2 regions of the Paenibacillus litoralis genome follow, and region 2 is predicted to be linked to the other one. Evidence: riboswitches for the same ligand, from Rfam matches in the RefSeq annotation. Region 2 holds a riboswitch; the other holds the start of a gene.

Region 1 (3,408 bases), 820 kb from region 2:
CGATGCGCTGTTCGTCAATAAGCTGAAGGCCCAGCTGGCAGGCGTCTTCGTGCTCGCGGGCGTTGCGCTTTTCGATTACCGCAAGCTGCTCCGCTACACCTGGCACCTCTATGCAGGAGCGATCCTGCTGATCGTAATGACGGCGTGGAGCAGCGGCACGGTAAACGGCGTCCCGCATCTCGAGCTGCCTTTCAACTCCATGCGTATCGACGTTTCTTTTTTTGCTGCCGTCTTGCTTTTGATTGCGGTAAGCGGACAGATTGCGGGCACGAGGGTAAAGGATACCGTATTCCCGGCTTCGGGCGAATCAAGTAAGGGCTCCCGGGATGGAATCTCCGGATCGGAGCCGCTTATGCGCATTCAAATTCCGCGCTTCGCCAAAGAGTGGGCGCTGTATGCGGACGGACTGCTGTGGAAGCTGCTATGGTTCGTTGTCATACCGTTTATGGGGTTATTTCAGATTCGTTCGTTTTCGGCCTTGTTCGTTTACGCAACGGGACTGATTTTGCTTTTGGTTTGCTCGCGCATGAAGGAGCGGTTCGCGCTGATCGGCCTAACGGCGGCCTGCTGTACAGTCGGCTTGGCAGCCGGAGGCTCTTATGGACTGCAGAGACTGAAGGCGTTTTTCGGCAATGATCCCGACGCCTCCTTTTACACGAAGAAATCGTTGTTCTTGATCGAGCAGGGCGGACTATGGGGACAAGGCTTCGCACACGGTGTAAAGGGGATTCCCGCCGTCCATGCGGAGCTGATTTTTCCATATCTGGTTTATGCCCTCGGCTGGGCGGCAGGCGCAATCGTCGTCGCTGCGGCCGTGATGCTCGCACTGCGCTTTCTGCAAGCCGCGGGGCGGACTACCGATTCATTCGGGAAAATGCTGGCCGCGGTCGTTATCGCTTACTTTTCGATTCACTTCTTCTGGAATTTCCTGATGGCGATCGGCTTGCTGCCGATTATCGGGCTGGGGTTACCGTTTATCAGCTACGGCGGATCGAGCTCGATTACCGAGGCGCTGCTGATGGGTCTTTTTCTCAGCGTTTACCGGCTTGGACGCAAGCCTGCGGCGAATGACCCGGCATTCGGCAGGACGGAAGCGTGACGGGCGGGTTACAACTTGAATGTTGACTTTTGACAAATGCGTGCTAATATAAAACTGTCACTAGGGGAGCCAAAGCGGCTGAGACTGGATCGCAAGATCCTAGACCCTCTGAACCTGATCTGGTTAGAACCAGCGTAGGGAAGTGGAAGAACGGTTCCTTGAACCGGTTGCCGCGCGGCATCGACTTTCCGCCACTCCTTTACGGGGTGGCTTTTTTGTTTTAGTCCCCCTCGTAAGGTAAGGAGTAAGCTTCTGAGGACACGCCTCATACGGTGAGGCGTCTAGTGGCAATTCATAAAGTCCGGGCTCCGGAACGGGAGCCGGCTGGACATTTTAGAAGAAAAGGGAGTGCAGGACGATGGGAAAAGGTCTTAAGTTGGCAGATATTTTGGTGACGGTTGTGATCGCCGTTGTGTTCGGGATCGTCTATAAGCTGTGGGGACCGCTCTATGATGCGGCCAAACCGTTCGGTATCCGTTTGGAGGAGCTCATCTACGGGATGTGGTTTATTGCCGGAACGGTAGCGGCATTGCTGATTCGCAAGCCCGGCGTCGCGCTTTTGGCCGAGGTGGCGGCTGCGTCGGCGGAGCTTGTTACCGGCTCGCAATACGGCGTATCCGTGCTGCTGTCCGGCCTGCTGCAAGGCTTATTCGCGGAGCTGGCATTTGCCGCCTTCGGGTACAAAAGGTTTACGATAGGCGTCGCCTCGCTCGCCGCGATCGGCTCCAGCGTCGGTTCGCTTATTATGGATTTCTACAATAATTACATTACCGATCTGTCGGCATGGAATTTGACCCTTATGATCGGAGCCAGGACGATCGGTTCGATCGTCATCTGCGGCTTTTTCGCTTACTATCTCGTCAAGGCTCTTGAGGCTACCGGCGTGACGAAGCAGCTGCGTCCCGTATCCAAGGAAGATTACAACGCGCTGGACCATTAAATTTGGAAAGCCGAGGAGAATGACAGATGATTACGGAAGCAGGCGTCAAACAGCTGCGACTGAAATTTCCCGGCGACGAAGGCTTGCTGTTCCGCGACCTGTCTTTTGAGGTAGGCCAAGGGGAGAAGGTACTGCTGCTCGGTCCGAGCGGATGCGGCAAATCGACGCTCCTTCAAGTGCTGACAGGCATCATCCCCCGATCGGTGGAAGTGCCGATGAAGCACGAGGACATTACGCTCCCTTCGTCATGGGGGTATGTGTTTCAAGATCCCGATACGCAGTTCTGCATGCCTTTCGTAGATGAAGAGCTGGCTTTCGTGCTCGAAAACCTGCAGGTTCCGCGCGCGGAGATGCCGCAGCGGATTCGGCATTACCTGGAGCTTGCCGGTTTGCGGCTGGATGATATCCATACGCCGATCAACGCGCTTTCCCAAGGCATGAAGCAGCGTCTGGCGATCGCTTCCGTTCTCGCCCTTGAGCCTGACGTGCTGTTTCTCGACGAACCGACCGCACTCCTTGATCCGGAAGGGACCGAGCAAGTTTGGGAAACGATTAAGGCGGTCGGCCGCGATAAAACGGTGCTCATCGTCGAACACAAGATCGACAGCATCGTCGATTTTGTCGATAGGGTCGTCCTGTTCGACGACCAAGGCAGAATCCTGGGGGACGGCGGGAAAAACGAAGTGTTCGACCGCTACAAGCAGCAACTGATCGATTACGGCATTTGGTATCCCGGCGTCTGGGACGATTATTCGGCGCGGCATCCCCAGCCAGAGGCTGAGCCGCTTCTGCCGGCTTCGGGCAATCCGCTTCTTTCGCTGGACGCGTTTGCCGGTTACCGGGGAAAAACCGAAAAGCTGTTCGTGCAAAAGGCCGACGTTCGTCCGGGAGAGTGGATCACCGTCGTTGGACATAACGGCGCGGGCAAAAGCACGCTGCTGCTGTCGCTGATGCAGCTCATCCGAACGTCCGGCAGCTACAAGGTGAACGGGCGGGATGCGGCACAGGTTGACGATCTTGCTTCACAGCTCGCGTACGTCTTTCAGAACCCGGAATTTCAATTCGTCACCAACTCCGTCTATGACGAGGTCGCCTATACGCTCCGGCTTGACAGGCTTCCGGAGAAGGAGGTCGCGGAGAAGACGAAGCGGCTCCTCGGTTTGTTCGAACTGACGGGGAAGTCCGCGCAGCATCCGTATTTGCTGTCGATGGGCCAGAAGCGCAGACTGAGCGTCGCCTGCGCTATCGTGAAGGAGCAGCCGGTTCTGCTGCTGGACGAACCGACCTTCGGCCAGGATGCCAAAAACACGTTCGCCATGCTCGAAAAGCTGGAGGAATGGCGGCGGCACGGAACGACGATCGTTATGGT
Region 2 (3,408 bases):
CGATTATATGATGGTCATGACGTACGACGAGCACTGGGCTTCCAGTCAGAAAGCCGGACCCGTCGCATCGCTGTCCTGGGTGGAGAAGGGCATTACGCAAATCATGAAGGAAGACGACGTCCCCGCATCCAAGCTGCTGCTAGGCGTTCCTTTTTACTCGCGCGTATGGACCGAGGAAACGAAGGACGGCAAAACGAAGGTCAGCTCCAAGGCCGTCGGGATGGACGTCATTCAGAAAACGATCAAAGACAAAAATCTTACGCCGACGTACGATCAGGAAGCCGGCAACAATTACGTGGAGTATAAAGAAGACGGCAAAACGATCAAAATCTGGATCGAAGACGCGGTTTCCATGAAGAGCAGGGCCGAGCTTGTCAAAAAGCACGATCTTGCCGGCATCGCCTCCTGGAGCCGGACATTCGAAACGCCCGATATTTGGAACGTAATCAAGGAAACCCTCGAGAAGAGGCCGTAACGCAAAAGCACCCGACAAGCGAGTTCATCGCGAGCGGGTGCTTTTTTTGAATGGCTTACTGTGAGGAATGCTGCGTCGCAGCCTCCGCCGTTTCTTTCGGCGCATGTGTCGGATCGAGCGTCAAAATCGTTTTGCAGAACATGCAGCGGTCGGTTTTGCCGAGCAGCTTCGTCGTTTTGCCGCATTCCGGGCATTCCAGCACGACTGCGCTCGTCGAGAGCATGCCTGCCCAGAAATAAACGGCCATGCTTGCAAATACGCTAATGAGCCCGAGGACAAGAAATATAGCGGCGATGACGCGACCGAACGTGCCCCACTCGAACACGATACCGGCCATGCCCAGTACCATAATCAGCAGGCCGAACATCGTCAGCAATAGGCCCCAAAGCCGAAATTCATTGACTTTACTTGATTTAAATAACATCCGTTTCCTCTTCTTCCATCAGAAAATGTGACTTTTCTCCCATTCGGCAGGAAAGTTGTGTTCGGTGTAGAAATGTACAGTATACAGAAATTAAGGCTACGACGGAGGCTGGCATGGACCGATTCAAAACCGAGCTCATCGAACGATTGAAAATGGAAGTACACGTCATGAGTGTGCTTCTGTACGAATATGAGACGGCGCATGGACCTATGACCGATCATTTCCATCGGCTGGTGCTGATCGTCTACGATCGGGAATTATGCACCGATAATCTATTTCATTATATAAAAGACGGAAGCCGTATACAAGAACGATGGCTGAAAGCGGACGAGCTGGAGAGCCTGGTTCAAGGTGAAGAGAACCGGAACACGATGGAGTGGATCGTACGAGGTGAAATCTTGTTGGATCGCAGAGGGGAGCTGGAGCATTTGCGTCACCGGCTGCTTGAATTTCCGGATCGGCTGCGCGAACGGAAGATGATGGCGGAGTTTGCCGCATTTTTACGAACGTATTCCAAAGCCAAGGATTACTTGCGCGAGGATCATGTCATGGATGCCTACAGCTGTGTAATGGCGGCTCTGCATCATTGGGCGCGAATCGTCATTATCGAGCACGGGAGCCATCCGGAGATGACGGTATGGGAGCAGGTTCACCGGATCAATCCGGGCGTGTACAAACTGTACGAGGAGCTGACCTCGAGCATGGAGACGCTCAGACAGCGCGTCGAGCTTGTGCTGCTGGCCTGCGAGTTTTCCGTCATGTCCAAAATGGAAAGCTGCTGTATGCCGCTGCTCCGTGCACTGAGCAGCCGGGAGGAGCCGTGGAGCTCCGCGGAGCTCCTGGCAATGCCAGAATTCAGCGACTTGCAGGAGTTGACGCTCTTGCTGAACAAGCTCGTCAAAAAGTCGCTCGTCAATGAAGTGGCCGTAGCGCTGACGGACGATTTTGCCGAGCTCGAAATCCGCTATACCAAATAGTTTGCCGTATGTGCTATACTATTGCTTATTGAATACTTTTTTACCACTAGGGGAGCCTGAACTGCCGGGCTGAGAACAGACGCCGTCTGAAACCCTTGGAACCTGAAAAGGCGCATAGCGGATTTCGCTTTTGTGCGCCGCCTGGATCATACCAGCGTAGGGAAGTGGTTATGCGTTTTTTTGGCGTGTAGCCCTTGAAGTCAACCCTATGCGGTTGGCTTTTTTTCGTTTCCGAAGAAAGCAAGGAGGTTCCCGAACGGCGGTTATTATTGCGCTGTTTCTCGATCCGGGAGCAAGTCCAGAGAAGACATGAAGGAGGGAACACCATGCAGCTTACCGTCAACGGGGAGCTTCGGGATGTGGAGAACGTAGGCACGGTCAGCGAGCTGCTCGCCGCATTCAAGCTTGAGCATAAAATTTTGGTCGTCGAACTGAACCGTACGATTATCGAACGTACCCATTATAGCGATACGAAGCTTCAAAACGGCGATCAAGTGGAAATCGTGCATTTTGTCGGCGGCGGATAAAGCGCGACATTTCGCTAGCAGAACAGGACATTATCAAACTACGGATAAATGAAGGAGAGCGCTAATCATGAAAGATCTTTTGAAAATCGGACCCTATGAATTTCAGTCCCGCCTGCTTCTCGGAACAGGCAAGTTTCCCGCTCTGGATATCCAGGGCAAAGCGGTTGAAGCATCCAAAACGGAAGTATTGACCTTCGCCATCCGCCGTCTTCCGATCGACAATCCGGATTCGCCTAATTTTCTCGAAACGCTGAACCTGAAGCAATATACGCTGCTGCCGAACACCGCCGGCGCTTATACGGTGGAGGAAGCCGTCCGTATCGCCCGTCTCGCCAAAGCCAGCGGGTTGTGCGACATGATCAAAGTGGAAGTGATCGGCGATCCGAAAACGCTGCTGCCCGATCCCGTAGGCACGCTTGAGGCGACTAAAATATTAGTGGACGAAGGGTTTATCGTTCTCCCGTATACGTCGGACGATCCGATTTTGGCCCGCAAGCTGCAGGAGGCGGGAGCGGCCGCAGTGATGCCGGGCGCTTCTCCGATCGGCTCCGGCCAAGGGATCATCAACCCGAACAATCTGCGCTTTATCATCGAAGAGGCCAAAGTGCCGATTATCGTGGACGCCGGAATCGGCGGACCGGCCGACGCGGCGCTTGCGATGGAGCTCGGAGCGGACGGCGTGCTGCTCAACACGGCTGTGTCGCTTGCACAAGATCCCGTTCTTATGGCCGAAGCGTTCAAGCTTGCGGTAGAAGCGGGACGCAAAGGCTTCCTGGCTGGACGCATTCCGAAGAAGCGTTATGCTTCCGCCAGCAGCCCGGTCGAAGGCATGATCGAATAAACGATAATGTAAAAAAAGCTGTTTGAACCGCGAAGGATGCGGATTCAAACAGCTTTTTTGCTTTTGGACGTCAAGCTTCCACCTGCTGCGGAAATCCAAGCCGTCGGGAAATGTCCTGAGCGGCTTGATTCACCAGCGCGCCTAACGCTGGAATCTGCTGGATC

The links. Region 2 has a riboswitch for thiamine pyrophosphate ahead of thiS (sulfur carrier protein ThiS). Riboswitches for the same ligand answer to the same signal wherever they lie in the genome.
Region 1: linked by a shared signal. The riboswitch ahead of ACKGJP_RS26885 (ECF transporter S component) and the one ahead of thiS (sulfur carrier protein ThiS) in region 2 are both predicted to bind thiamine pyrophosphate.

The regions. Positions count from the first base shown of each region.
Region 1 covers NZ_CP176395.1:6,349,529-6,352,936, reverse strand. Annotated here, with positions in the region: gene ACKGJP_RS26890 (FtsW/RodA/SpoVE family cell cycle protein) at 1-1,099, shown strand, start outside; TPP riboswitch at 1,152-1,257, shown strand; gene ACKGJP_RS26885 (ECF transporter S component) at 1,458-2,039, shown strand; gene ACKGJP_RS26880 (ABC transporter ATP-binding protein) at 2,066-3,408, shown strand, end outside.
Region 2 covers NZ_CP176395.1:7,172,526-7,175,933, reverse strand. Annotated here, with positions in the region: gene ACKGJP_RS30210 (glycosyl hydrolase family 18 protein) at 1-475, shown strand, start outside; gene ACKGJP_RS30205 (YgzB family protein) at 531-899, opposite strand; gene ACKGJP_RS30200 (nucleotidyltransferase-like protein) at 1,013-1,876, shown strand; TPP riboswitch at 1,915-2,056, shown strand; gene thiS (sulfur carrier protein ThiS) at 2,203-2,403, shown strand; gene ACKGJP_RS30190 (thiazole synthase) at 2,471-3,244, shown strand; gene ACKGJP_RS30185 (IclR family transcriptional regulator) at 3,315-3,408, opposite strand, start outside.